DNA from 3 places in the Methylophaga sp. UBA4204 genome. Region 2 is predicted to be linked to each of the others. Evidence: riboswitches for the same ligand, from Rfam matches in the RefSeq annotation. Region 2 holds a riboswitch; each other region holds the start of a gene.
The links. Region 2 has a riboswitch for cyclic di-GMP ahead of B3182_RS00650 (hypothetical protein). Riboswitches for the same ligand answer to the same signal wherever they lie in the genome.
Positions count from the first base shown of each region.

Region 1: another riboswitch for cyclic di-GMP. It lies ahead of B3182_RS11060 (hypothetical protein); the one in region 2 lies ahead of B3182_RS00650 (hypothetical protein).
Region 3: another riboswitch for cyclic di-GMP. It lies ahead of B3182_RS07080 (VPLPA-CTERM sorting domain-containing protein); the one in region 2 lies ahead of B3182_RS00650 (hypothetical protein).

Region 1 is NZ_DFTU01000077.1:24,780-34,752, forward strand. Features, by position in the region: gene B3182_RS11030 (right-handed parallel beta-helix repeat-containing protein) at 1-1,355, opposite strand, end outside; gene B3182_RS11035 (ExeA family protein) at 1,742-2,632, opposite strand; gene B3182_RS11040 (P-loop NTPase) at 2,636-3,472, opposite strand; gene B3182_RS11045 (GumC family protein) at 3,507-5,270, opposite strand; gene B3182_RS11050 (OmpG porin family protein) at 5,286-6,470, opposite strand; gene B3182_RS11055 (polysaccharide biosynthesis/export family protein) at 6,509-7,060, opposite strand; gene B3182_RS11060 (hypothetical protein) at 7,183-7,686, opposite strand; cyclic di-GMP riboswitch class I at 7,729-7,807, opposite strand; gene B3182_RS11065 (hypothetical protein) at 7,963-8,481, opposite strand; cyclic di-GMP riboswitch class I at 8,511-8,592, opposite strand; gene B3182_RS11070 (hypothetical protein) at 8,803-9,327, opposite strand; cyclic di-GMP riboswitch class I at 9,356-9,441, opposite strand; gene B3182_RS11075 (hypothetical protein) at 9,764-9,973, opposite strand, start outside.
Region 2 is NZ_DFTU01000005.1:35,235-45,207, forward strand. Features, by position in the region: partial or broken gene B3182_RS00635 (methyl-accepting chemotaxis protein) at 390-1,919, shown strand; gene B3182_RS00640 (winged helix-turn-helix transcriptional regulator) at 2,242-2,514, opposite strand; gene B3182_RS00645 (zinc-dependent alcohol dehydrogenase family protein) at 2,653-3,663, shown strand; cyclic di-GMP riboswitch class I at 3,957-4,043, shown strand; gene B3182_RS00650 (hypothetical protein) at 4,060-4,710, shown strand; tRNA gene B3182_RS00655 (tRNA-Arg) at 4,843-4,919, shown strand; gene B3182_RS00660 (DUF502 domain-containing protein) at 5,155-5,778, opposite strand; gene dsrE2 (sulfur carrier protein DsrE2) at 5,813-6,277, opposite strand; gene B3182_RS00670 (sulfurtransferase TusA family protein) at 6,282-6,515, opposite strand; gene B3182_RS00675 (M48 family metalloprotease) at 6,612-8,060, shown strand; gene B3182_RS00680 (thiosulfate oxidation carrier protein SoxY) at 8,057-8,545, shown strand; gene soxZ (thiosulfate oxidation carrier complex protein SoxZ) at 8,545-8,862, shown strand; gene B3182_RS00690 (histidine kinase) at 8,859-9,973, shown strand, end outside.
Region 3 is NZ_DFTU01000048.1:55,629-65,601, forward strand. Features, by position in the region: gene B3182_RS07070 (glycine cleavage system protein R) at 1-271, shown strand, start outside; gene B3182_RS07075 (PFL family protein) at 282-1,655, shown strand; gene B3182_RS07080 (VPLPA-CTERM sorting domain-containing protein) at 1,729-2,334, opposite strand; cyclic di-GMP riboswitch class I at 2,350-2,427, opposite strand; gene B3182_RS07085 (hypothetical protein) at 2,550-3,029, shown strand; gene B3182_RS07090 (bifunctional diguanylate cyclase/phosphodiesterase) at 3,434-6,760, shown strand; gene B3182_RS07095 (GGDEF domain-containing protein) at 7,090-8,373, shown strand; gene B3182_RS07100 (EAL domain-containing protein) at 8,379-9,973, opposite strand, start outside.

The DNA.
Region 1 (9,973 bases), on a different contig from region 2:
GTATTTTCTTCCACCGGTATTTCATCAGTTAATAAACTTTCATCTATGATGCTGACAGAGGTATGTGAATTACAAGTATTTTTACTTACATCAATCTTAAGATTAGCATCTAACCCTCTAATACATGCAGCTCTAGAATCTGTAGATGAGAGACTTATATCATTTCCAGTGGCGCTGAATCTATTTTGGCCACCAAGCATAATCCCAACCCCAAGCTGATGGTTGTTGATTATTTTATTATTTCTGATGGTCACGTTTTCTGACTTTAGACTATCTTCAGGTTTATTGGGCACTGCAATTGCATTTCTTATGATATCTGATTCGTCAATAATGATGTTATCTGCGATGAGAACATCTTTACAAGAAGCACAACCGATACCCAGACCGCCGACATTCCGAACAGTATTACGCTTAATTGTCAAACCAATAAACGATTCATTAAGGTTATTGCCTGGATCTACCGCGATCCCCCAACAGGCTGAACCAGCTTTACCTTTATCTTCAATTATACTATTGTCAACAATTTCAAGATTCCGAATAATTCCATGCACCACCAAGGAAGCCCCCTGACAAATCCCATCAACCCTTGTTGAATGTTTGATTATGTTATTACTAAATTTTATATTACTATTTTTGAAGTCTTGTGATTTAGTCGGACTACTAATGTAGATATTGTGATAAAGAATAGGGCCTTTAAAACCATTGTTTTCGAATGTATTATTATGAATGAGACAATCATTACAACCACCAAGCCATCCCTGATGTGCGTTATTAATTATGGTAGAGTTTCTTACTATTATCCGATCATTTGCCTGATTTGAGCCTTGCTCTGGGCTATTTGCCCCTGCAGCATGGATACCAACTGAAAATCCTTCGATATGTACATTTTCAATTAGTAAGTCATCTACATCGTTATACATTGCAATACCGGAATGACGACTAGCGTTTGAAATAATCATCAGATCCCTGACAATATAGCCACCATCTGGTTTTGATGAACCAGAATTCTGGAAATTAATTGCAGTTTCCCCGTTGCTTATCAGCATTGGCTTGTCTAAAGATTCATCACCATAACTTTGGATAGCGCATGGTTTTTCTGCATTGCATCGGGAATTGGCTATCCACTTTCTTTCGGTGATTTCAAATTTACCCCCCCGGCAGAAAAGGATATTATCTCCTGCAGACATTTTATCAAATGTATCCATTGCTTTTTCGTATGAGCGGAATGGCGAGGTTTCGGAACGGCCGTTGTTATTGTCGTCGCCGTTATCACAAACATAGTAATTTTGTGCGGATGCTGCAGAAGCAGAAATCGCTAAAAGTAAACCTGAAAATAGAATTGAAATAAGTTTCATGATCATCGTCCCCCCTATGAATTAAAGATGATACGCGTTGAATGATATGTACATACTACACAAATAAAGGTGACCAAATTCACACATTCACAATTGGTTGATTTTTGAACAAGAACTTGTGAGATTGTAAGCAAAAATTCTTGCTTTCAGTACCTATCAATAGACCAATTTACCCAGTAATAAGCTCCAAAAAAAACCCGACCTTTCAGTCGGGCCAAAAAGCCTCTGGGGGGCAGAGGATTTTTAAAGGATTTTGATATTTCGATGGCTTCATCTCCTTTATTATGGAGATGGTTGAATATTAATAATTTAGTAAGAGCTTAATCGTGATACTTATCACAAAAAGAAATAATTTCGGTTACAAGTGAAAAATTCCCGATAAAAGATCAGACTATCTGAATATTATGCTGCTCCAGCAACCAGCTTTTAACTCGTTTTACATCCGGGTTCTCTGAAGCCTTGGTCTCCACAATACGAGAAGATTTTTTGTCCCGCATCATATCTTGTATAAGGGCGACATCAATTTCTTTTTTATCATCAGCAAAGGCATAAACCAAAGCAAAATCGCACAGGTTATTAATACGTCTGGGGATCCCCTCGCTATAACAATAAATTACGGCGCAGGCTTCATTGCTGAAAATTTTATGTTTAGCTCCCGCTACTTCCAAACGGTATTCAATGTAATTTTGTGTCTCCGGATAGCTAAGCGCTTTAAGATGGAACTCTACCCCAATGCGTTGTGCAAATTGCACAAGTTCTGGTCGGTTCAGTTTTTCGATTAACTCAGGCTGCCCCGTCAATACGAGCTGCAAGAAAATATCCGAGTCGATATTTACATTGGATAAAAGTCGTAATTCTTCTAATGCCTGAACCGACAAGTTTTGCGCTTCATCGACAATTAATACTACCCTTCTCCCCTGAGCATGTTGCTCGACAACAAAATTAATGTAATCGCGATAGCGGCCAGCGTTATCTGTCGCACTAGACTCTATTTCAAGCGAATCCAGTACCCATACCATCAGCTCACCAAATGATTCATGTGTGTTATTTATAAGGCCAATAACACAATCATCATCAATCTTTCCTAGCAAAGCCCGTATCAGCGTTGTTTTACCCGCACCGATTTCGCCTGTCACCACCGTGAACCCAGCATGACTCATCAAACCATATTCCAGCATTGTGAGCGCTTTTTTATGGTTGGGGCTCATATAGAGAAACTGAGGATCGGGTACCAGGTTAAAAGGCTTATGCTTAAGACCAAAGTGTTCTGTATACATAGATTAATAATTTTGATGTTCGGGGGGACTGGCAGATTTATTTACCACTGTACCAAGCAAGGGTGAGCCTTCAAGCATCTGCAAAGATTTAGTAATATTCGATTCAGTATTTTTACCATCTTCGAGTACAAGCAAAGTACTGTCAAAATAGCTTGCTGCAAGCGACACATCATCAGTCTGCAACACAGGTGGAACATCGAAAATAATGACACGGGAATCATACTGAGATTTAATATCAGCCACCAGACTGGCCATTTTGGGGCTGGAAAGCAGTTCAGCAGAATCTTCTGCTCTGCCGACTCCCGGTAATATAACCAATCGTTTGATACCTGGGTTGATTAAAACCTCTGAGAGTTTTAAGTCACCTGAAAGATAATCTTTGAGACCCACCTGAGCATTGAGACCAAAATAATTACTGATACTCGGATTACGCAAGTCCATATCTACCAGCAAAACGGTTTGATTGAGCTCCATTGCAATTGCCATAGCAAGGTTAGCAGCCACAACTGATTTACCTTCACCGGCAGTTGGAGAGGTCACTGCCAGCGTTTGCCAGCGATTACTGCGCATTTTTTTCAGTACCTGGGTCCGTAACATTCTGAACACGGCTGATTGCGGATTATTGTAGAAACCGGCAATGATTCGTTTGCGTTCAAGCTGATGATTTGGAACATTCACCACTTTGGTCTGGGAATACGATATCGACTCAATAGGAGCTGCCAGTGGATCTTCGGCTTGTGAAACACTATTCTCAGCTTTAGTTGGTTCTACTCTGATGGGTTCCGGTTTCTGAGCATGCCGCTGTTTAGCTTTTTCAAGCGCTTTCTGAATTCTATCCATAATTAAACTACCGTATTAATTGTTGATACTGTTGTTACAGCAAGCTCAGTTTATTCAGTACTTTGAACCATAACACTTCAAGGTTCATTACAAAGAAATGAAACAATATGACAGCACCTAGGCCAAGGATAATTCCTAAAACGATCAAGCTATAAATGATTCGTCTCTTACGGCGTTTTTCGTGGTCGGTCTGAATAAGAGGGATAACAACAATAGGTGGCTTTCCGACAATTCTGGAAATTTGGGTATAGCCACGCACTCCGCCAAATAACATTTCGACCAGAAGCCCAAGACCAACTCCAGCACCAATTGATCCTGCAAATCCCATAACAATAAGTTTCTTGCGATTTGGCTTTTCGGCGGTATTGGAAACTTGAGGCGGTTCGATCAGAGTAAAGTTTTCGCCCTTGTTCTCTGTTTCGAGTGTTTGTGCCAGTTCTGCTTCTAATTGTTTGGCTCTTAACTCTTGATATTTAGCTAATTTATTCTCACGATCACGGGTCAGATCCTGATAAGCACGTTGCACCTGATTGGTCTGGTAAACACGGTTTTCATACTCAGCCAGTTTTTCACGCAAGTCTGCCTGCCTCTCTCTCAAACGACCGATCTCACGTTCAGTTGCATCAATTTTGGCGCTGACTTCTATATATACTGGATTTGTAGAACTAGTAGTGGTTTGTGTTTCAAAATCAGTATTCTCTTCAGGCAGATCCGCTAGACGTTGTTCCAAACGGGTTATTTCTGCTTCAGCAGATTTTACATCCGGATGCTCTGTCGCATAACGTTGCTTAAGTGTTTGCAAATTACTTCTGGCAGAAGTCAATTGCATTTCAACTTCTTCACGAGGGGACGCATCGACACCAACTTCTGCCTCAAGGGCATCTATTTCACGTTTTACGCGTTGTAAATCAGGATGGTTAGCCGAGTATTTACTTTGCATCGAACGATATTGCGCGCGTAGCTCTTGTAAAGCCATCATCGGTGCTGAAGGCTGACCTGCAGCATTGCTGGTCGCACCGGTAGCTTGCTTGGGAATCATCGAAAGCTGTAACCCCATGGTGGTCATCTGGTCACTCAACACCATGATCTGATTTTGTATTGAAGAGATTTCTTCCTGAATGTTCTGAACCGTGCTCAGATTGTAATCCAGCATATCAGGAAGACTGTCACTGTATTGATCTCGAAATTCCGCAATTTCTTTTTCGGTTTGCTGAATTTCTTTCTGCATTCTGTCACCTTCCAGTTTCAAAAACTGGGTGGTGTCCTCGGCCCGGTCTGTTCTAGCTCTGGCATTTTCATTTAAAAACTCTGTAACCAGCTCGTTAGCAACTTGTTGAGCTTTTCGTGGGGACTGATCCATGAACGAGACAGTAAAGGCGATACTGGCTTTTTTGGCGCGACCACTGGCAGGGTCCGTCACATTTGCTTGAATAATATCCACACTAACATTGCTTTTAAACAACTCAACAATTGGTGCGGTGATCGGTGAGCTTTTTCTTTGTTCAGAATAAAGATTATGTTTTTCAACAACTTCCATAATCCGGTTGGTGGTGAGTAGACGCTGTTTGATAACCTCTATACGCTGATCTGCGTAACTAGTGACGGTGGTGCGAATCAAATCCTGTGGAATTTCCTGTGATTCGATCAAAATCAAACCCTGGGATTTAAAACTCTCTGGAAGTGAGTATGTGAATACTACCGTGCCTATCATCAGAGCTAAAGCTGGAATCGCAATCCAGTATTTACGTCGCCACAGAATATCCAGATAATCCCGTAGACTTTTGACTTCTTCTTCCATTATGTACTCTTAAAGTTATCGCGAAAAACGCAGTCCATCCCAGTTATAGTTTACCGTTAAGAAAAACATATTACTGTCGACTTTGTCATCAATCGTATCGAACCCACCAAAACTGCTGCCTTTTTGCTGGCGATACTGATACCCCATCTTAAGGGCAAGGTTTCTTTCGAGTTGCCAGTTGAGCGCTGGCGAAAGGGTAAAATATTCTCTATCAGTGTTAGATAGGTCATCAGCAGACTGCGTTTCCTGATACGACGTATTGACTGACAACGAAAGGGTTTCTGCAATATCCCTGTTCCAATTAAGGGATACTCGGTCAGTTTCATTGACCACTCCCTCACCCGAAGGATTAAGTGAACGTGATAAGGAAAATGTCAAAGTATTTAATTCACCAATATAATTTGCCGAAAAATCAAATAACGATCCTGAGCTTCTGTCTGTTTGTCTTGGCCCACCAAAAAGTGATTGCGTTTCACTGTCAGATGTTCGATATCCTACTTGTCCTGAAAATGACCAACGTTCACTCATTAGATAAGTACTGGTTACACTTAGGTTATAGCTGTCATATTCTGATTCAATAAATTCTGATTGAGATTCGTATTGTGCATAAGTTAGTGCCAGCCCCCCGGTCAAACGTTCTGACAAATTGCGCCGCCAACCTGTTGTTAAGGACCTCGTCTCATTATCGCTAAAACCGCTTGTATCATAAGTTCGCTCGTTATAATTAAAACTGGTATAAGCAAAGTCACGTTCATTAAATTGATATTGATAGCTTGGTGCCAATGATTTTGATGTTACCGTTGCATTAGACGCAAAATCACCGGTATCTTCATCAGCAATAGAGCGTTGAGCTCTTTCAGCATAACTTGCTGTTAAAGCATAAGCACTGCGTTCTGTATTATAACTACCCGTTAAATTGGCAAAAGGATCCTGGCGATCCAGCTCACTTAAACTAGTATATCTTTCTACCCTGTAACCGGTATTAAGTGCGACTGTTGAGTTTTCGACAGAACGAGAAAGTAATAATGTCGGTGCAAGTTTGGTAACAAAACTGCCCTCTTTATCTTCTTGTAACTGAACATTGTCATCATAACTGAATGTTGGAGAAAAATCGGCACCAATAATGTATTCGGCTGAACTGGCGATATTGGATTGGAACATGCTTGCTACCAAAACCGACATAATAATTTTTATTTTCATGCTGACTCCATTTTGGTGTCGATAATTATTATTCCTCATTAAGGAATAATAATGACATCACCGCTTTCAAGCAGCACGTTAGATTCAAGTGATTTGCCTTGTTTAATATTTGCGTAATAGACCGGAATGATTTGCTGTTTCATTCCATCTCTACGCAAAATGATAATGTCGTTTTCTTTCGCATAAGTCGTAAGTCCACCAGCCAAACTCAAAGCTTGCATTGCATCAAGCGGTTGACTCATTCCAAAGGAGCCGGGAGTCTGGACTTTACCTAGAATATGTACAGTGTTACCTGAAACCCGATTTACGGTAACGTTAACGACTGGATCCGAGATATATTCTGAAAGTTTTTCTTTAAGTTCGGTTTCTACTTCAACTACCGTTTTATCTTTCGCGTTTATTTGGCCAGCTAAGGGAAACGAAATAGTACCATCTGGAAGAATAACGACTTCTTTCTGCAGGGCATCTTCATTCCAAACTGAAATGCTTAACATGTCACCTGCATTAAGTGTATAAGGTTCTGAAGCATGAACAACTGTTCCAATCGAAAGTGCCGCTAATAGCAACACTGCATTTATCAATTTATTCATTATTCTTCTCCATGTTTATAAATTACTTTCGCTTCGGATGATAACACGTTATTTAAGCATAAAAAAAGGGAGCATTTCTGCTCCCTTATTTTAACTGGATATTATTATTGAATTAATCAGTTTTACGCTTTTGATTTAGCACGTAAACGCAGTCCCAATAGGCCGAATAAGGCAGGTGCGAAGAGAAAAAGCGCTGCTGGAATAGGCACAGCCGATACTGAAACATCATATTTCAGCTCATCAGAAGAAGCACTAAAGATATCCAAACCATAGTTTATACCAGTCATAAGCGTGGCGGTAAATGAGTAATCTGAGATGAGATTAAACTGATCGATAACAGCACCACCCATCTCAAATAACGATACGGTAGCTGAACTTAGATTTGCTTCTGGATTAAATGACCATACAATTTTAACGGGTGTATTTTGATCTGTAGATAGATCAAAAAATGATGACCAGTTGGTGTTTGGCTCATCTACCGTTCCGTGGCCTAATACAACATCGTTGTTATTTAAGCTAACTTCTTGCGTAGCACCTGATGATCCGGCGGTGGTCAAATTTAAGGTTGCTGCATTTACACTAATTGAGAAAAATAACGTCATAAAGAAAAGCATCGCTTTTTTCATAAGTCGCTCCTTTAAGGGGTTTGATTTATAGATTAAGTTAAGCAATGCAACCCGGCGATCTTACAAGGTAAGACCCGTGGCTTTCCGCCCCCGCCTCACAACAGGTTTGGCTATTGATAGGAAAGAAGAAATCCTTTCCATTGTGAAAACTTCCCAGCTTTTTAAGGAAGTTAATTTAACCATAACGTTTTTTATTCAGTTTGTACAGAGTCTTTTCTGACAAAAAATATATAAAAAAGGGAGCTTCAAGCTCCCTTTTTATTTCTCCTAACCGTTTCAGCCTGCAGTCATCTTGGCTCTACGACGCAAGCCAATCAATCCTAATAAGGCGGGAGCGAATAAAAATAATGCGGCTGGTACAGGCACTTCTGATAATGAGGTAACTGACACATCATATTTTAATGCATGTGATGTAGCATCTAAAATATCCAAACCGTAAGTTTTACCTGCTGACAATATGGCCGAAAAAGTAAAATCGCCCGTTATATCGTACGTTTCTGTAAAACTACCATCTAATGCAAAAATTGCTACAGTAGCAGAAACCAGATTTCTCACTGGGTTAAATGACCATTCAACATCAACCGCAGTATTTGTATCTGCTGTGACGTTAAACATTGAACTCCAATTTGATCTGGAGCTTTCAACAACACCACCACCTAAAACAACATTGTTCTTATTTAAGGTGACTTGCTGTTGGGATGCCCCATTTGAGCCCTCAGCTGTTAAATTAAGAGTTGCTGAGTTTGCACCAGCAGAGAATAAAAAGGCTATACATAATAGCATCGCTTTTTTCATAGCAATTTCCTTCTAAGTGAAAAAATAAGCAATGCAGCCCGGCCATCTTTAGTCAATTAAAGATCCGTAGCTTTCCGACCCTGCCTCACGACAAGTTTGGCTTTATATTGAAGATAGAAACAGAATTGTTTCTAAAATTGAGACTTTCTTATATTCCTGAAAGTTCAGTTACAGACTAACAGTTTTTGTGGATTTTTCAAATCAGGTAGGTAAATCGCAGATGCAAAATTTTAGAGTCTTTTGATGATATTGAGCCCCACAAAGAAAAGGGAGCCGAAGCCCCCTTTCCTTGAACCAACAATATTGTTAACTCATTTGTTACTATGCAGCAGCTGTTTTCAGTGCTTTACGACGTAAACCGAAAAAGCCCATCAATGCTGGAGCAAATAACCATAATGCAGCTGGTACTGGTACTGCAGAAATTGACAGGTCGTATTTCAGAACATCTGATGTGGCATTAAAAATATCAACACCAAAGAATGATCCCGCTGTCAAAATAGCAGTAAAGATAAAATCACCAGTGATGTTAAAAATAGTTGGCGCACCAACATAACCACCACCAGGGCCAGTCAACAGACCAAAGGCCAATTGAGCATTACTCAAGCTGTTAGTTGGGTTAAATGACCACTCAACTTTCACCGGTGTATCAACATCAGTTTGAACATCAAACAATGATTCCCAAACTCCTGAATTAGCAACAGTACCACCAGCAAGAACTGTACTGTTGTTATTCAGATCAATACTTTGAGTAGCACCTGAAGAACCAACTGTTGATAATGTCAGTGTAGCGGCATTAGCACCAACTGAGAACAATAAAGCTATACAAAATAGCATCGCATTTTTCATAATAATTTCCTTTAATTGAAAAATTAAGCAATGCAACCCGGCCATCTTCATAATCCAGCCAGAAGATCCGTGGCTTTCCGACCTTACCTCACGGTAAGTTTGGCAACAAAAACAGAAACAACATTGTTTCTGAACTTTTTATCTCCAAGAAATATCTCGGTGATGATTAAACACTACTACTTCATTTGCATGATTGAAATTGTACTATGGTACTAGTGACAAATTTATTGCAAAAAAATTATATATTTCAGGCTGATTATAGCTGATTTTCTTTTTCTCACAATATCCATATTTAATGAACTTTATAACAATATTCTATTGGTTGTCCCACTTCATGCTGTGAATAATAGCTAACTGAATCAAGTACATAACTGCAAAAAAAGGGAGCCGAAGCTCCCTTTTCTTAAAACTAACAATATTGTTAACTCATTTGGTGTTATGCAACCACTGTTTTCCGTGCTTGACGGCGTAAACCGAAGAAGCCTAACAGTGCTGGTGCAAACAACCACAATGCAGCTGGTACTGGTACTGCAGAGATTGACAGGTCATATTTCAAAATACCTGAAGTGGCATTAAGAATATCTACTGCAAAATATGAACCTGCAGTCAAAATGGCAGTAAAGATAAAGTCACCAGTGATATTATA
Region 2 (9,973 bases):
TATAAACCTTTAACCTAAGCGTTAAAGCCAAATCTAAGGTTTATACTGGATGTGCCCCTGTTATAATTGCTGCCAATTTCCCTATAGCTCAGATGGATAGAGCGTCCCACCTCCTCCAAAAAATATTCCGCGTCATGTCTATGGTGCCGTTATGCATCGTAAAACTATAAAGTTATTAGGTGCTTAGCGTAAAGTCCAGCTAGGCTGCTTGAATGACTGATCATAGTTCAACAACACACTTAATTTCCTGCGCTAACAAAAACTCAGAAAACGAACGCAATGAAATACAAACTTTTGAATACATGTATGTGTCTGTCACTTGGTTGTGTGATCTAATTGCGTGTAACCAACGTTAATAGGATACGATTAATCTTTAAGTAGGAGCCATTATGTGGTTTAGTTCGAAAGTAAATCGAAAAGAGTTGGCAGAACAATTAGTTATCACACATCAAACAGCAGCTGTTGTGGTTGATAGTGATCGTAATCTTATCGCTTCCAATCCGGCATTTAGCGAAATAGGCCGTAAACTTAACGGTTTAGACCGCAATGGTGTCTTAAAGTCCTTGATTGATCATTATGATAAAGCTAATAAAACCATTGCTTTTGATGATTTTCATCTACGCCAGCATATTTTCTCGTTGACAATTAAAGGTCTCGAGTCTTGCTCACTTTATCTTTTTGAACCTTTACCTGAGAAACTCTTAGGTGAACAAGCTTGGCAACAACTATTAGCTTTTAGTGAAAATATTTATGCTGTTTTTGATAATCACAATAATTTAGTCACATCCAATATAGATTCGGTTGATGCTGATGAGATGTATTCTGTTTTCGATAGTCCGCAATTGTTGAAGGCTTTGCAAAACGCCATCAAGATTACAGATCGAAAACTTCGCTTATCTGAGAATGATGATTTTTATTATCAAGTAACCCACTCCACTCTTGATTCTGATAGCGGCCCGTTATCAGCTTTCTTATTATCTAAACAAACGCAACTTGCAGACTACAAGCAGTTCGAAATGTTATCCAAAGTAGTAAGTAACACAAGTACAAGTGTATTGATCACTGATAAAAATGGGTTTGTCGAATATGTTAATCCCGGTTTTGAAAAGCTTTCAGGATTAACACTTGCAGAAGTAAAAGGTAAAAAGCCTGGAGTTTTATTACAGCGTGAACAAACTGATACAGACACAATTAAGCGGATTTCTCAAAAACTTAAAGCACGAGAGCCGTTTTATGAAGAGATTTTAAACTTTACCAAAGAGGGTGTGCCCTATTGGATAGTGTTGTCAGTGAACCCAATTTTCAATGAAAAGGGGGAACATACTGGGTTTGTTGGCGTGAGTTCTGATGTACGTGAAATTAAACGTCTGGTCTTAGAGCAAATCAACCAAAAAGATGCTATTAGCAGTCATTCGGCGGTGATGGAGTTTAATCAAAGTGGGCAGTTCATTTCAGCTAATCAGTTTACTTATGAACAATTAAACATTGTCGACGAAGTGCAAATGCAGTCTTTACTGGGAAATTTGAAAGATCATTTAGATGAGCCTCGCAAACAATTGATCGAAAAAGGTGAACCCACCGCGGTGATGATTAAACTGGCTCATCAAGGTGGTGAAGTAATTTTAGAGTGCATAATCTCAGCAATAACAGATTTAAACGGCAATATTTCTAAGTACATTGTGTTTGGTAGCAATGTCTCTTCTCGAAATAAGCTGGTGGCTGAAACTCATCTTTCTATGTCGAATGTGTTAAGTAAAATTCAAGCCACAGTAAAGACAATAAATGCAGTAGCCGATCAAACTAATCTGTTAGCGCTTAATGCAGCCATTGAGGCAGCAAGAGCTGGTGAAGCTGGACGAGGATTTGCGGTAGTGGCCGATGAAGTTCGCAACCTTTCGAAAAAATCGAATGAAGCAGCGGTTCAAATTGGTCAACTGATTAACGAAACTCAGTCGCATGTTGACGAGCTGGCTTCTTTTTTAAGTGAGTAATGTTTCTATACCGAAGAATAGTGTTAGCGTCAGCGCAAAGTTTATTCGTTCTCAGCTCAAATGCTTGTCCGACCCGTTAGGCAGGTGATCAAACACTCTAACGCTAGTGCAAATGACGTTTCAATTCAGATTAGGAAATCTCAAAAGCTATACCTAAATCCCTAATACTAATAGTTGAAACCCTGACGATTATAATTGCCGACAATGACCCTTTAGCTCAGATGAATTAGAGTGTACTCAAGCCGATTAGCTAAAGATCATTTTCAAGGGTCCAGTTTTTTAGTTCTTCAAGTATAGTCAGGGCATTCAATCCTCTAGCCGCAATTTTGTATTGGACCGCGACAGGTTTGCTTGAGATCACATCTCTGGTGATCAGTTTATTTTCTTCCATTGCCTTCAACCTCTCTGCCAGGACTTTTTTACTGGCCCCGGCAAGTTGTCTCGCAATTTCATTAAAACGCATGGGCTGATCTTTCAGGTGCCACAAAATGGAGCCTGTCCATTTATTACCGATAATTCTCATTCCCCTCTCAACTGGGCAAGGTTTATAACAAGTCTGGTCGTTTTCTCTCATAGTTATTTGTAGGTTACAAAAAGTTAACTGGTTGACTATTGTAACCTGAATGTTAGTTTGTATGTTTAGACAAACTAGAGAGCAGACATGAAAGGTAAATCAATTTTCGTCGAAGCGGGTGGTGGCTTTGATAAAGTTAGCGTAGAAGAAACAGAAACAATCTCGCCAGGTGACAGCGAAATTCTGGTCAGACTTCATGCTAACTCGCTTAATTATCACGATTATGCGGTCGTCAAGGGGCTCTGGCCTGCATCAGAGAAAAGAATACCTATGGCTGATGGTGCCGGTGAAGTAATAGAGGTGGGGCCAAACGTGACCGAATTTAAGGTCGGTGATAGCGTTGTGAGTACGTTTTTCCCTTCTTGGTTAAGCGGTGAACCAGTCGTTGATGGTTTCTCAACTGTTCCTGGCGATGGAGTAGATGGTTACGCAAGAGAATATGTCACGGCAAAGGCTGAAGCTTTCACCAAGTCACCCTCAGGTTGGTCTCATACAGAATCTGCGACGTTGACTACAGCAGCCTTGACAGCATGGCGGGCTTTGTTCGATTTTAATCAGCTCAAATCAGGTGATACCGTTCTTCTTCAAGGGACTGGTGGTGTATCCATTTTCGCTTTACAGTTTGCCAAAATGGCAGGCGCCAAAGTGATTGCCACTTCATCCAGTGATCAAAAACTCACTAGGTTGAAGGAGCTGGGAGCAGATCATGTGATCAATTATAAAAAAGAACCTAAATGGGGCTTTTTAGCCAGAGAACTTAATGATGGAAAAGGTGTTGACCACGTCGTTGAAATTGGTGGTGCTGAAACATTGGAGCAGTCTCTAAACGCTGTACGTATCGCTGGCCAAATTTCGTTAATCGGTATTCTTTCTGGACAGACTTGCGATATAAATATTGTGAAGACTTTTGTGAAACAGGTTAGGCTTCAGGGCGTCCTTGTTGGTAGTAGAGTCCATCAGCAGGAGATGATTAAAGCTATCGAGGTTAATCAGCTAAAACCAATTATTGATCGTACTTTTGCTTTAAAGGACATTGTCAAAGCATTTGAGTACCAAGAAACGAATCAGCATTTTGGTAAAATTTGTTTAGAGTTTTAAATGAAATAAAAAAGCCCCTGATGAGGGGCTTTTTTAATTTATTAGCCGCTCAATCCCCGACAGAATGCTTCAGAATTCGTCGGTCTAAAATAGCCCTGCTATAATTGTGGCCGATGTCCCTGTAGCTCAGATGGATAGAGCGTTGAACATTTATCTGTCCAAAATGAGAAGGATAGGGCTGGGATTACATTATTAGCTCTAATAATTAACATCAAAGATTTATTAATTAGTACTAAAGTACAATACTTTTTAATAAAATTTAGTGTAAGTTCGAAAGAGTGATCTAATCACGCTATTTATTATGCCAAACTTGGCGTGAGCCTTGGACGGAAAATTACAGCTGTGCTTTTAAGTAAAGGTATCAGGGCTGGGTTGCATACTTTAAGGAGTTCACCGATGAATAAGATGATAGCTACGATAATCTTCTCATTATTTTCTTTATCTGCTTTTGCCGCTACAGTCGACATTGATTTGAGTGGGGCTACCACTTCCACCCTTATTGATGCTGATGGGGCAAGTTTCTCACAAACTTTCACAGGTCAGACTGCATCTGGCTCAGCAATTTCAGGTTCCCCTACAGGGCCATTATCACTAACACCAAGTGGAACAATAAGAGTTGTCTCTTTTGATCCAGGTTGCACAGGTTGTGATTCTGGCAATTCACTTCTTACACCCTCAAGTTTTCAGGGCCCATTGTCGATTTTGTTTGATTTTAATGCCGACAGTTTTTCATGGGTGATGGGAAGCTCTGTTGCAGGATCCAATGTTGCTGCAGATTTATTTTCAAATAGTGGTAGTTTAATCAACACAGTACTAATCAGCATGCTGGAAGGGTACAACAAATACTCTATCTCCGGCTTGGGTGCTTTTGCAGGAATTACTTTTAGAGACAATAACGACCCAGCTGGAGTACGTTACATGGACATGTCTTACAATAGTGTTGTCGGAGTCTCTGAAGTTCCAATCCCTGCCGCCGCTTTCATGTTTGCGCCTGCATTGCTTGGACTCATGGGATTACGTCGAAGAGCAAAAAATAAAGTCGCTTAACTTTATTTCTTTCAGAAAGCCGTGATGATTAATTTCATCACGGCTTTTTTATTTGTATAACTTCCGTTCAACCGCCAATTGGTTTGTTTCGAAGTGAAGCCGATCAGCTTGACTGATATAATTGCGGCCGATGTCCCTGTAGCTCAGATGGATAGAGCGTCCCCCTCCTAAGGGGAAGGCCACAGGTTCGACTCCTGTCAGGGACACCAATAATAATCAATAGATTATTTTTGACTGGAAATGAATAATAGCGGGATAGTCATTCGCATACTCCCCATCAACTTTTAGAACCTTCATTTTTTCTGTAACAAATTTATCGATTTGTATTAGGTTTATCAGATTCAGAAAGTTGAGGTTGGGAAAGGAATAAATATCCCACTGGGTAATGGATACGGCGCAACTAAGAAAGTAATGACAATTCTTTACCAGTTGCCTTGTGAAAAATTATTTTTCAACAATGATTTTTGGTTGATGGCTTTCTGTTTCACTATCTGAAAGTCCTGCGGTCAGGATCCAGCGCATCGTGTCTTCATTCGACATTTCCAAAGACCGAACCTGATCTCGTGAAACGCAAATTGTATAGCCACCAACTTGATAGCTCATTGGCAGGTATATGGCGACCAGATTATTTTCCTGATCCTCCATGCCTAAAACATGGCTAACGTTATCCTTCACCAGAAAGCCAATCAGCTGAACCCCACCGATGGTGACAGCAACAGCATTGCTGAGACTTTCCTGCTGTTTCTCGCGAGAGAAAAAACGCGTGAAATCTCGTAATGCACCATGAATCGATTTCACCAGCGGAATGCGATCCAGGATGGATTCACCCATATCAAACAGTCGTTTGACCAGCCAGGCATTAACGGCAATTCCAATCACAAAAATTAACCCTATAGCCGCTAATAACCCAAGCCCTGGCCAATAAAAATCATAGGGTAAAATGGCAATCATTATCGGACGTAATGCACGCTCTGCTGTAACAGCCAACCAATAAATAAGATAAAGCGTCAGGGTGACGGGTAACGCTGTCGCCAAACCTTTTAAAAAAGTCTTCCAGACAAATTGCATAAAGCTGTTCCTATTCCAAACCGAATACGGTTATTCAGATGTATAAAGTTATATCGGCTTCGCTGGCAAATTCCAGAAAGGTGGCAGCGCCTCCATGACTGATTCCATCGATAAAATCTGAATTTTTAAAATCAAACAAATCGACAGTCATTTGGCAGGCAATTAATTCAACATCTGACTCCAGACAAATCTCACGTAATTCAGCAACACTGGCAACACCTTTCTTTTTCAATTTGCGTTGCATCATCCAGGTAGCAAAGGCTTCAAGCCCTGGAATAATTTGCACGATACTGGGGACCGGAACAGGCATGGGCATAGCAGGGTTGCCTAAAGGAGAGACTTTAAGAGACATATCTTTCTTAAGCAATTGCAAACCGTAAAAGGTAAAAAATATTTTGGCTTCAAACCCTAGCGCCGCTGCTGTGGAGGCCAGTAGAAATGGTGGATATGCACCATCTAAAGTACCTTTACTTGCAATTATGGCGAGTTTTTTGGCCATGCAGTCATACCCCTTTTTCGATGATGAAATACAATTTTCCGTCGACTTCTTCACTACTGAGTAGCGGATTACCAGTCATTTTGCAGAAGGCCGGAATATCTTTTAGCGCGCCAGTATCGGTACATATGAGTCGCAGTCGCTGAGAGGCTGACATTTCATTGAGCATCTTACGCGCTTTAAGCACTGGAAGTGGACAGTTTAAACCTGATGTATCAATTTCTGTATCAAAATCTGACATACTGATTTCCTTTAAAATATCCGTTCACATGATAAACGCAAGCGGCGTTTTTGTCTTTGTGGAACCGGTCTTAATGAGCCAAGGTCTATAGGCGTTATGAAATATCTTATCGCTACAGTTATATTTTTGATGAGCAATCAAGGCATTGCCCAGGCAAACCTGGATATTGCGTTGCCAGAAATGGGGGACAGTGCGGGTGCTCTGGTTTCGCCTGTGGAAGAGTATCAGGTCGGCCAGTCTTTTTACTGGAGCCTGCAGCAATCAGTGACCCTGGTTGATGACCCGGAAGTGAATAGTTATATCAACTCACTTGGACATCGTCTGGTGACCAATAGTGATGATCCCGGTCGTTCTTTCACTTTTTTTGTGGTACCTGACAATTCTGTTAACGCTTTTGCCGCGCCAGGCGGTTTTATTGGCATTCATACCGGACTGATGCTGACGAGCGAAGCAGAAAGTGAGCTGGCATCGGTCATGGCGCATGAGATAGCGCACGTTACCCAACGGCATATTCTGCGTAATTTCGAACGTTCTAAACGCATGAGTATTCCGATGACCGCTGCGATGATTGCTGCGGCTTTATTGGGGGTGGCTGACCCGAGTGCAGGTTCGGCTGCTATCATGGCGGTACAGGCTGGGAATGTGCAAATGCAACTGGATTACAGTCGGGCACATGAAGCTGAAGCCGATAATTTGGGCATGCAAACTCTGGTAAATGCAGGCTTTGACCCAAATGCGATGCCACGTTTTTTTGAGCGGTTGCAGATTGCAGGTCGCTTCTACGGTGGCGACCAGATTCCGGAATTTCTCAGAACTCACCCAATCACCGTGTCCCGTATTGCAGATGCCCGTGGACGTGCTGCCAATCTTGAACCACGGCCCCAGATAAGAGATACCAAAAAGTTTTATCTGATGCGTGAAAAAGTGCGTGTCATGACATCTGCAAATCTGCGTGAATTGATCAAAACCTATGAAGATAAGCTGAAAGAAAATACAACAGAAGATCAGTCTGTCACTCGATATGGTTATGCCCTGGCATTATTGAAAAATAGCAACTATACCCAGGCTCGTGATGAAATTAATGACTTAATCGATTTGGATGATAATCAGTTAAGCTATCATCTGGTGCTGGCGGATATCGAAATTGCGTTGGGAAGAATGGATGCAGCACTGGCAATTTATAATGATTTTCAGCGGGTTTATCCGGATGATTGGGCGCTTTCTATCAAGCAAGTTCAAGCCTTGTTGAGAGCCAATGAACCACGTAAAGCGATTACTATTTTGCAACGTCAATTAGATGTCGGTGAATCTTCTGCGGATTTATACAGATTATTGGCCAAAGCTTATGGTGATATGGGACAGAAAAGTAAATCTCATGTCTGGCTGGCTGAGCATTATCATAGTTCTGGTCAGTTGATGCAGGCTGCAGATCAGCTCAGAATTGCAGCAGACTATGCCCGAGGTGATGAATTTGAACTCGCTAAAATCAGCTCACGTTTGAGACAGGTTGAAACGGATATCGCAATGATGGAAGAAATTCGATGAATGATAATTTAGATAAATATCGTCGAAAATTACTAAAGCAATCCATCTCTGCTTCAACGCTGGCTTTGGTAGCGGCTAGTGGTTTAATGGCTCCAAGAATTCTATTAGCACATTGGCCTCAGGATGCTTTCAATGCAGAAACATTGGAAGATGCGATATTAACGTTTCTGGGAGAGGCTGAAGAGGTTAATGAAGAAGCCATTCAATTCACAATTGGTTCTCCTCCTACCTATGCTGTGAATGGGGCCAGTGTTCCGGTTGAAATCAGCAGTAGTCTGGAAAATATTCAGCGAGTGGCATTATTGGTGGAGAAAAACCCTTTCCCTCTGGCAATGGCCCTTGAACCCACTTCTGTAGTCAGCTTTCCCTTTAAAACAATGCTTAAAGTCGCCGAAGATTCGGAGATAATTGCCATGGTCAGGGCGGATGGTAAGCTTTACCGAACCAGTCGTTATGTGGAAATTGATATTGGTGGGTGTGCCTGATGACAACAAATTCCAGAGATAGAATACGGGCCAAATTGCTGGAGGGTAATACGCTAATCAGAATTTTACTGTCCCATCCAATGCATACAGGGCGGGGTAAAAACGAGCAGGAAGAGCTGATTCCGGCTGAATTCATTCAGGACATTCGCTGCTGGCGTAACCAGGAAGAAGTGTTAACGGTGAAATGTGGTACGGCAACTTCACGTAATCCTTACTTTGCCTTTCAACTCAAAGGAGGGGAAATCGGAGATACGATCAGTCTTCGCTGGGTGGATAATCTTGGTGGCAAGGGAACAACGGAAACCAAAGTGGTATGAGCCTGAAACTTCGCGCCAATTTATTTTTTGCCATCCTGCTTTTGTTATCAATGCTGGGCAGTGCCGCAATTCTTATAACCAACGCTAAACGTTCTGTTGAAGCAGAAGTTATTTCAACCATGGATGCAACAGCACACATTATCACCGTCACGCTGGCGGGCGGTACGCTTACTCGCAATACCAGTGTCAGTGAGCACATGCATGAATTAGTGCGTGCATTAAGTGAAATTCGCAGTCTGCATATTTTGTTGTTTGATCGCCAAGGACTGCTTTTTGAAGGCACACCGGAAAAAGAGTTGTCAGTCCAGCCTCCTGCCTGGTTTGTAAAGTTATTGTTCCCAGATCTCACGCCACTTTCCAAACGTTTTGGTACCGGCCATATGGTTATCTATCCTGCTCCCATGCAGGAAATCAGTGAACGCTGGCAGGATATTCGCGCCATTATGGCGCTGGGTATGATTATTTTTGTGGTGGTTGCCTTTTTCATCTATTGGGGTGTGGGCTGGGTAATCAGACCATTACAACGATTGTTGGATGCATTGGCTGGGTTTGAGCGCGGTGATCTGCACATGCGATTACCCCGTTTTTCGCTGAAAGAAATGGATCAGATTAGCCAAAATTTTAATCGGGTCGGCGATGCTTTGGAACAAAGCACGAACGAAAATCGCCGCTTAGCGATGCTGGTGAAACAATCCGGTGATGCGATACTTTCCTTGGATCATGCCGGTTACATCACCTTTTGTAATGCTGCAGCCGAAAGGCTATTTGCTGATGTACCAAATTTATTGGGTGAATCATTGGCCTCCATGCCCTTTCAGCAAGATCGAAACAGTATTATTGCTGTTTTTAATGGCTTTCAATCAGTGGAAAACCTGGAAACGACACTTGAGCGGCGTGATGGTGAACAGCTTTCACTATTAATATCGACCGTACCATTAACTGAAAATGATGGTTGTGTCGCCGGTATGATTTGTACATTGCGTGATATTACGGAGCATAAACAGGCCGAAAAAGCCCGTGCCCAACTTTATGAAACTCGGCTATTAACCAAGCACATGGATCAGGTGCAGGAAGCTGAACGACGGCATTTAGCCCGTGAACTGCATGACGA
Region 3 (9,973 bases), on a different contig from region 2:
GACCGTAATCGGCCCGGATCGACGGGGTCTGGTGGCTGAAGTATCTACCCAACTCGCCCGTCATGGGGTGAATATCACCAATATTCAGGCGATTTTCAAAGGCGGTAAGAATCCGATGGATAATCTGATGGTGTTTGAAGTTGATGTACCGCGTTCAACCATCATGCAGGATTTGCGTGATGCACTCCATGAAGTCGGCCAGAGACTGGATATCGAAATTGATACGCAACATCGCAAGATCTTCGAATCCGTGAGCAACATCAGTAATTAAGGAACCTCTCATGCTCAACGAAAAAGACATTATTTCAACTTTGATGATGGTGCGGGAACAAAACCTGGATCTTCGCACCGTCACTGTTGGCATCAACCTGACCGATTGCGTCAGTCATGATCTGGAAACATTCAAACGTAAAATTTACGACAAAATCACCCGTTATGCTGGCCAATTGGTGGCTTCCTGTAACCGCATTGAAAGACGCTACGGTATTGAAGTTGCCAATAAACGGATTTCTATCAGCCCAATCGGTGTTGTCGGTGCACCTTTCAGTTCAGAACAATTAGTTGAGGTCGCCGTAACGCTTGATAAAGCGGCGCATGAATTGGGTGTGGATTTTATTGGTGGTTTTACTGCTTTGGTAGAGAAGGGCATGAGTAAGGGCGATCAGGCTTTGATCGAAGCCATTCCACAGGCGCTGACGGAAACGCAACGAATCTGTTCATCCGTCAATGTGGCCAGTACGCGTGCCGGTATCAACATGGACGCGATTCTCAAGATGGGGCAAATCATCAAACAGGCTGCAGAACTCACTGCAGACGATGATGGCCTTGCTGCTGCAAAATTAGTGGTCTTTGCCAATATTCCTCAGGATGTACCGTTTATGGCCGGTGCTTATTTAGGTATCGGTGAAGCAGATGCGGTTGTCAGTGTTGGTGTCAGTGGTCCCGGTGTAGTAAAAGCGGCTTTGGAAAAAGCCTTGGCTGAAGATGAAAATATGGATCTGAGCCGTGCGGCGGATGTCATTAAACAAACAGCAGCCAGACTGACACGTGCTGGTGAGTTGGTGGGCCGTGAAGTGGCACAATTACTCAATCTGCCATTTGGTATTGTCGACTTGTCGTTGGCACCGACACCGAATCGTAATGACAGTGTCGGAGAGATTTTTGAAGCGATCGGTTTGCCAGCTTTTGGATCACCTGGCAGTACCGCATTTTTATCCATGCTCAATGATGCAGTGAAAAAAGGTGGTGCGTTTGCCAGCTCACATGTGGGTGGTTTAAGTGGTGCGTTTATTCCGGTTTGTGAAGATTTGACCATTGCTGAGTCGGCTGCAAACGGCACCTTGAATCTGGAAAAACTCGAAGCCATGACGGCAGTCTGTTCAGTTGGCCTGGATATGGTGGCTTTACCTGGAGATACTTCAGCTGAAATGCTATCCGCGATTATTGCTGATGAAATGGCAATTGGTGTGATTAACAAAAAAACCACAGCAGCAAGATTGATTCCAGCGCCTGGCAAAAAAGCAGGTGATATTGTCCGGTTTGGTGGTTTGTTGGGTGAAGGCCCAGTGATGGCTGTCAATATGGGGAATCAGGAAAACCGCTTTGTGCGACTAGGCGGACGTATTCCTGCTCCGATTCAAAGCTTGGTCAATTGATCATCTTATGCTAACAATTAAAAAGCCGTGACAGAAACTGTCACGGCTTTTTTAGATAAAATAAGCGTCAGAATTACTGGCTTTTCGCTCTTCTACGCATTGCTAAAAAGCCCATCAAACCTGAACCAAATAACCAAACTGCTGCTGGTATTGGAACGGCTGAAACCCGGATGTTATCCAGCATCGCTCCAACATTATCCCCCCCGAAGTTTCTAAAAGATAATTTATCCCCATCAACCAAATCAACCAGGAAACTATAGGTATGCCAATTTTCATCCCAATCCAAGAGAAGATGATTAACAAGTGCACCTGCTCCAAACAACACCGAAACTTGGTCAGCAGGACCATTACGTTGATTACCAGATAAATCAAAACTCACTTTGTATTTTCCTGCAGAAAAACCATTTTTAGAAGACAAAATTCCTGCGTCACCAGTTGAGCCGTCCAGATCTACGCAAAAGCTACCAACTGAACAAACGATTCCCCATTGATTACCGTTTTTGATCAAATCAACCGTACCGTTTGATACATCCCAATTAACGAAGCTGTTATAGTTTAAGACAGAACTCGCCTGACCTTCACCTTCAAAGCTATCATATAGGCTATCAATGGTTGCAGCAAAGGAAACTGGAGCAAAACATAATGCAGATATTGCTAAAATTTTTGTTAAGTTTTTCATAGATATATCCTCAATTTTTGTAGTTCAGCAATCTCAACTTTGAGACCGGAAACTTTCCGTCCTTAATTCGCATTAAGTTTGGCAAAAATTAAAAATAAATGTGTCTTATAAAGTTCGACACAGATTCAAAATAATCCTTATTTAGACGTTTTTTAATTGTACTTTGGTACAAATACACTTAATAAATCACTTACGGTTAGTCCGGTAACTTATTAATGCAAAAACTCGTTGTACAAATTATTATCTTTCAGTGGGATAAATCTCAGCTTTCTGATGCGCACAAAAAAGCAAGGGCAGGATTACCTGATCGCTATCCGCTAAAATCCTCCTCTTCTGTTTTGTCTAATAAGCAAATATTGCTTGATAAGCATGGGGATGATATTTCCGGAAATCGCATTCGCTATCAACTGACAGATGATTATTTTTTAATTGATCGTTTTCGTGTTGGTTTAAAAGTCAAGACAGTGGAGTTCAAACCACGATTACAGGCCGATGAACCACCGATATTACTTACTTCGCTCGAAGAAGGGTGGGTACAGTGTCAGTACCAGTGGCGCTACCGGATGGATGAAGGCGGTTATATTTACTGGCTTTATGAAAATGTGATCGTAAATGTCTGCTTCGCAGAAAAAAACGATCCAGGTGTTTTTGTAAACTCACCTCCCGCCCAACGTTTTACAACTCTACTGACCTGACTCATCAAACGCTCACAAAAACCATAAGACCACTTGCTTTTAGTTCATGCTTGAGGATGAGATGGAGAGCACAGGTTTTTGGAGAATAAATCTCTATAATCGCATTAAATTTCTACGGGACAAATTATTTTCTTTCCTTGGAGTCAATATATTACGACCAAGGTAAAAGTCCCTGGTTTTAGTGAGAATTATCCCTTGTAATGAAAAGGTAATATGCCTAAGATGCCCCGGCATTTTAAGATCGTTAAAATCAATTAACAGTTCTGTTTAAATATTTTTAATTGCCTGTTATGAATCAGTAAGTCCTTGAAATTATTTCAACTTAATCGCTAAGTAAAAACAGACGGGGTATTGACCATCTATCTAATGACCACCTCAGCCAAAACAAAGCCAAAAAGCCTCTCGTGAACAGCTATGTAGCCGATACCTCACCGGTTGCCATAGTGAAGTTTTGTCTGCAGTCTGAGCGGCAGATAGCAATTCTCGACAGTACAGCTTCCATCGTTGATATTTTTGGTTTTACCGCAGCACAAATTATTGAAGATTCCTCGTCTGCATGGATGAGCATTGATTCAGATGATCGTGGCATTATTCTGCAGAAAATGGCTGAGTCAGCTCAAACGATGCAACCTCTGAATCTGGGTTGGCATGTGTTACACCCTCAGAAAGGTAAGGTTTTAGTGGATTGCAAAGCCATGCCTGAAGCGGATTCAGAAAACGGAATGGTATGGCATGGCTATTTTCAAAATATCACCGACCTGAAACGTACAGAGCAGGAAAATCAGTCTCATTTGTGGTTTCTTGAATGTCTGGATCAGGTCAACCGGGCTATTCAGGGCACCAATGATCTTGAGCAGATGATGAGTGATGTTCTGGCAGCGATATTGTCGTGTTTTGCATGTGACAGAGCATGGCTTTTATATCCTTGTGATCCAGCAAGTGCCACTTGGCATATCCCCATGGAGCAGACCACTCCTGACTACCCTGGTGGTCTGTCTGCTGGAACAGATTTCCCGATGACCGAAGAGGCAGCCCGAGGTCTGGAAGCCTATCTGGCCAACAGTGAACCAGTAACGCTGATTACCACTATAGAAAGTCCTGATGCACCCGAATTTCTGAGAGAGCATCATATTCGCTCAATCATCGGTACGGCCATCTATCCAAAAACCGGTAAACCCTGGGTGTTTGGTTTGCATCAATGTTCGTATGAGCGAGAGTGGACTAACGACGAAAAACGTTTATTCAGTGAAATCGGTCATCGTTTATCTGATGGCTTGACCAGCTTGCTGATATATCGTGAACAACGTGAGAGTGATGAACGCTTTCGGCAGGCGTTTGAATTTGCTGCGATTGGAATGGGGGTGTTGTCCTTGAGTGGGCAGTGGTTAAGAGCCAATCATTCCATTTATGAAATGTTCGGCTATTCCGAAACTGAACTACTGCAAATGACCTATCAGGAAATGACCCATCCCGAGGATTTGCATAAAGGACAAGCGGAGCTTGATCGGCTGATTGCTGATCAAATTCCCTATATGCAGATTGAAAAGCGCTATCGTCATCAAAATGGGGACTATTTCTGGGCAAGACTCACAACCAGCATTGTCAGAGGAAGAAACAACCAGCCGCTGTATTTAGTTTCGCAGATAGAAGATATCGAAGAGCGTAAAAAATCAGATCAAAGTATCGCCCTGTTAAATTTTGCTATCAATCAGGTAAAAGAATGCATTTATCTGCTGGATGGAAAAGGGCGCATCAGATATGTCAACGATGAAACCTGTCACACCATGGGATACAGCCGTGACGAATTAATGGCTATGTCCGTTCCTGAAGTTGACCCAGATACCTCTCAGGAGGTTTGGAACGAACATTGGCAAGAACTTAAACAAGAACGTTCCGTTCGTTTGGAAACTCGCCATAAAACAAAAAACGGCAGGATCATTCCAGTCGAGGTGAATGCCAACTATTTTGAGTATGGCGGAATTGGCTACAATCTGGCACTAACGCATGACATCACTGAAAGAAAAGCGGTTGAAATTGCTTTGCGGGAGCAGGAAGAACGTTTCCGGCAACTTGCCGATAATATTGAAGAAGTTGTATGGCTGACCGATCTTGCTATGGGGCATCTGCTTTATATCAGTCCAGCCTATCAAAGCATCTGGGGACGCAGCTGTGAAAGTCTTTATGATAAGCCGTCGTCCTGGTTGGAAACGATTCATCCTGAAGATATAAATAATGTCAGTCAGGCTGTTGTTCAAGGCAAGATAACTGGCGAATACGATATTGAATTTCGCATTATCCGCCCGGATAGCACCATTCGTCATATTCACCAAAGAGCCTTTCCGATATTGAATGAAGCGGGCGATGTGTATCGAATTGCCGGCACTGCCCAGGATATAACGGAACGGAAAGAGCAGGAAGCACATATTGAATATCTTGCCTATCACGATTCATTAACCGCTTTACCAAACCGTTTATTGACGATGGATCGTCTCGGGCATGCGATTACCCATGCTACACGTCATGCCGATGTATTGGCCGTTTTGTTTCTGGATTTGGATCGCTTCAAAACCATCAATGATTCACTTGGTCATCAGGCAGGTGACTTGCTGTTACAGCAGGTTGGTTCACGCCTGCTTGGGGTATTACGTGAAGAAGATACCATCGGCCGGGTGGGAGGTGATGAATTTCTGATTTTGCTCCCCAGTATTAATACACCTGACGATGCGGCACATGTCGCCCAAAAGCTACTCGACATTTTATCTCCACCCTTTATGGTAGTAGGTCATCAATTACATGTTAATGCCAGCATTGGGATCAGTTTGTGCCCCCGAGATGCAGTCAATGCTGAAACATTAGTGAAATATGCTGATACAGCGTTATATCTGGCCAAAGAGCAAGGCCGAGGCGTTTTCCGTTTCTTCAGTCCCGAACTGGATGATCGTGTTCATGCACGACTGCAATTGGAAAATGATTTACGAAATGCGATGCATACAAACCAGCTGTATTTGCATTATCAGCCGTTAATGGATTTAGCGACCGGAGAATGCATAGGTACAGAAGCGTTACTAAGATGGTCTCATCCTAAAATTGGCTTCATCTCTCCAGCCACTTTTATTCCGGTTGCGGAAGAAACAGGTTTGATCTTACCGATTGGTGATTGGGTTTTACGGACCGCCTGCCTGCAGGCAAAAAAATGGTTCGAGGCCGGTAAAACGAATTTTCGGATGGCAGTTAATCTGTCACGCAGACAATTGGACTATGTCGGGCTGGCTACAGATATAAGACGAATTCTTGATGAGACAGGTTGTCCTGCACATCTATTGGAACTGGAAGTCACCGAATCCAGTGCCATGCAGAACCCTGAACAGGCTATTGTTATCTTAAACTCGCTTCATGAAATGGGCATTTGTCTGGCAATTGATGATTACGGAACTGGCTACTCAAGTCTAGCGTATTTAAAACGTTTCCCATTTGATCGACTTAAAATTGATCGATCATTTATTGATGGTATCCCAGATGATGCTGATGATATGAGCATTGTGCATACAACCATTATTCTGGCGAGACAATTGCGTTTAACGGTTATTGCCGAAGGCGTGGAAACCCAGGCACAGTGTGATTTTCTCAAGAAACATCAATGTGATGAAATTCAGGGCTATTTGTTCGCAAAACCAATGTCGAGTGAAGATGTCGAAAACCGGTTTGGATTCATCAACTCATCTTCGGCGTGATTTGAATTCTGGAGCGTTGTTTCATCCATCATTAGACGAAAATGAGGTGATCTTTAGCGCAATTGGCCAGGCCAATAAATAAAATGGCAAAAATTATAGTGGTTAACCACAGCTACGTAGCGGCCCAAAGGCTGATAAAAACTAAAACAGCAAAACCAGGACGATGCTATCAATGAATGACCGCAAGCGGTTTTTCCTGACGTTTAAGTGAATAATTCCGACGGTTCATGAATAACTGCACAGATTGATAGCACGAACAGGTCGATAGCTTAGTAGTTACAGACTGGTGAGATGCTTGTCAGATGCCCGACAACACGTAAGAATATGTTATGGATAAACCTCTTCTTGATTCATTTAGCGAATACGTAGACTTACTGCTCGACGCCATTTGTGCTGTGGATGAAGACAGCCGGATTATCTATATCAGCAATGGAGCGCATCGCGTTTTCGGCTATCCAGCCGAAGAATTGATAGGCAAAAGAATGCTGGATCTGCTTCATCCCGAAGATCATGATAAAACTCAGCAAAGTATTGATAGTGTTATGCAGGACAAACATGTCCTGGATTTTGAGAACCGCTATATACGAAAAGATGGTCAGGTTGTGCATCTGCTGTGGTCCACCAGCTGGTCAGACAAGCATAAAATGCGATTGGGCGTTGCCCGTGATATCACCCGTATTAAAGCCGCAGAGGAAATGCAAAATTCGCTGATTGCGATATCAGACACTGCGCACCGAACCAACGGCATCAAACAGATCTGCCAGCAAATTCTCTTTCATCTCGACTCTCATATCTCCATCGCGACCTTCGGTGTTGAAGTCTCGCCCATAAATGATTCTAAATGGCACACCATTTTTGAGAGTGTGGGCGGCTGCATGCATATGCTGAAAAATGAGGTGAAGCTTCGCATTGCCAGTGATAATCAAATCGCGCTCGAAAAAATTGATGACAAATTAATGTTACTGGTGCCGCTGGTGTTTGATGAAGAGTCTCACGGCATTATTGGCCTGGCTTTAATGGAACAAGATTATTCGCTGAATGAAAACGATAGAGCGTTATTGACCTTTACGGCATTACAGGTTGCCACTGCAATTGAACGCCATCAACGATTTGAACGACTACAACATCTGGCTTTATATGATGCATTAACCGGCTTGCCCAATCGGGAATTATTTCAGGATAGGGTGCAACGTTCATTATTAAGAGCCAAGCGTGAACAAAACCATTTTGCTCTGATGTACATGGACCTGGATAAATTCAAAGAGGCCAATGATACCTATGGCCACGCAGCCGGTGATCAACTGTTAAAAGAATCAGCAAGACGTATTACCGATTGTGTGCGAGAAACCGATACCGTCGTAAGATTTGGTGGAGACGAATTTGTCGTGCTGTTGGATACAGTGGAAAACCGCAAAGGTGCATTGGGAGTAGCCGAAAAAATCCGTTTGTCACTGTCAGAACCCTATGAATGGCAAGAACATGAAATAGAACTTTCTGTCAGTATTGGTATCGCTTTGTTTCCCGAACAGGGAGAGCAAATTACCCAACTTATCGCTGCCGCCGATGAAGCCATGTACAAAGCCAAAAAGCGTGGCAAAAACTGTATTCGTTGAACAGTTCAACGATTGTTTAAGTTGCCCCTGGAAGTGCGATTTTGTTTTATCCATTTCTCTTCGAACTCACTAATGGTGAGAGGGTAGGAGAAGAAATAACCCTGAGCATAATCACAGCCTAAGATTTTTAATTCATTCGCTGTTTCTTCATCTTCAACACCTTCAGCCAAGGTTTTCATACCAAAAATCTGTGCCGTTGAAATGATGGTTTTAACGATCGCCATATTTTTACTGTCATTGAGCATATTGCGGATATAGAACATATCGATTTTGAGAATGTCAGCCTCAATGTTTCGCAGGTAGCTGAGCGAAGAATGTCCCATCCCAAAATCATCAATCGCCAGAACAAAGTTTTCCTGTTTGAGTTTTTTAATGATTTCTATCGCAGTTTCGGGGTCATACATGATTCCGGTTTCGGTCAGTTCCAGCTCAAAATCCGTCGGGCTTAAACCTGATTGTTTTACCTCGGCAATAAATTCATCAATGAAAACCAAATCATCAATACTTTTAGCAGAAATATTGATTGCCATGCGAATCCCCTGATCCGTAAACAAAGTATGACCTTGTTTTTTCCAGGCGTTCAGGGCATTGGCCGTTAACTGTAAAACCAGTTTAGTGACCTCATTGATTAAACCGCGTTCTTCGGCAATAGGAATAAATACACCGGGGGGAACACTACCCAGAGTGTTGTCATCCCAGCGTAACAGTATTTCGGCACCGGTAAGTTGATGGGTCTGAGCATTAACTTGAGGTTGAATTCGGATAGAGAAACTATCGGGATCAAATTTCAGTGAATATTCAATCCGTTTCGCGATGAGGGAGCGGCGTTGGATTTCTTCGCCAAGTTTTACGTTAAAAAAGTAACTGGGTTGTGATTTTTCTTTAGCAATATCCAGGGCGATTGCGGCACCACGGGTAAGCGTTTCAAAGGTCTCTGCATCTTGTGGAAATAAAGCAATACCAGTTCGGGTATTCACCATGACTTTTGAGTCTGCAATCGTGAAAGGTGCCTTTAATGTATCCTGCAATCGTGCCACCATCATTGCTGCGGCATCGGCAGATTTCACTACCGCTGCCAAGGCAAAGACTTCACCATTGATTCTGGCAAGCGAATCAAATTCCCGATCAATTGCTCTTTGATCGATATCGAAATTTCTGTGGTCATCGCTAAAAACATAACGTATCAAGGTATCGGCACTTCTGATGGTACTGGCAATACGTCGGGCGACAGCGTGCAACAAATCATCTCCGGCGATATAACCAAGTGTTTCTTTCACATCTTCGTGATTGACCAAATCGAGGTAAACAACTGCGATGGTGTAGTTAAAGCGTTTAGAGAGTTCCAGCAGATGTTTGACACGATCACTAAACAGATTTTTGTTGGCAAGCCCGGTTAATTCATCAAAATACGCCAATTGTTTAATTCTATTTTCTTTGGCCCTTATTTCAGTCAAGTCGCGCCACACCACCTGAATGCAAGCCTCTCCATGAAAGATAACTGGGGTCAGGGTTACCTCGGTAGGTGTATTCTCACCATGGATGGTGTTTTGCAGCCATTCAAAGCGTTGATAGCCCTCAGTCAATGCTTTGGAAATATAAT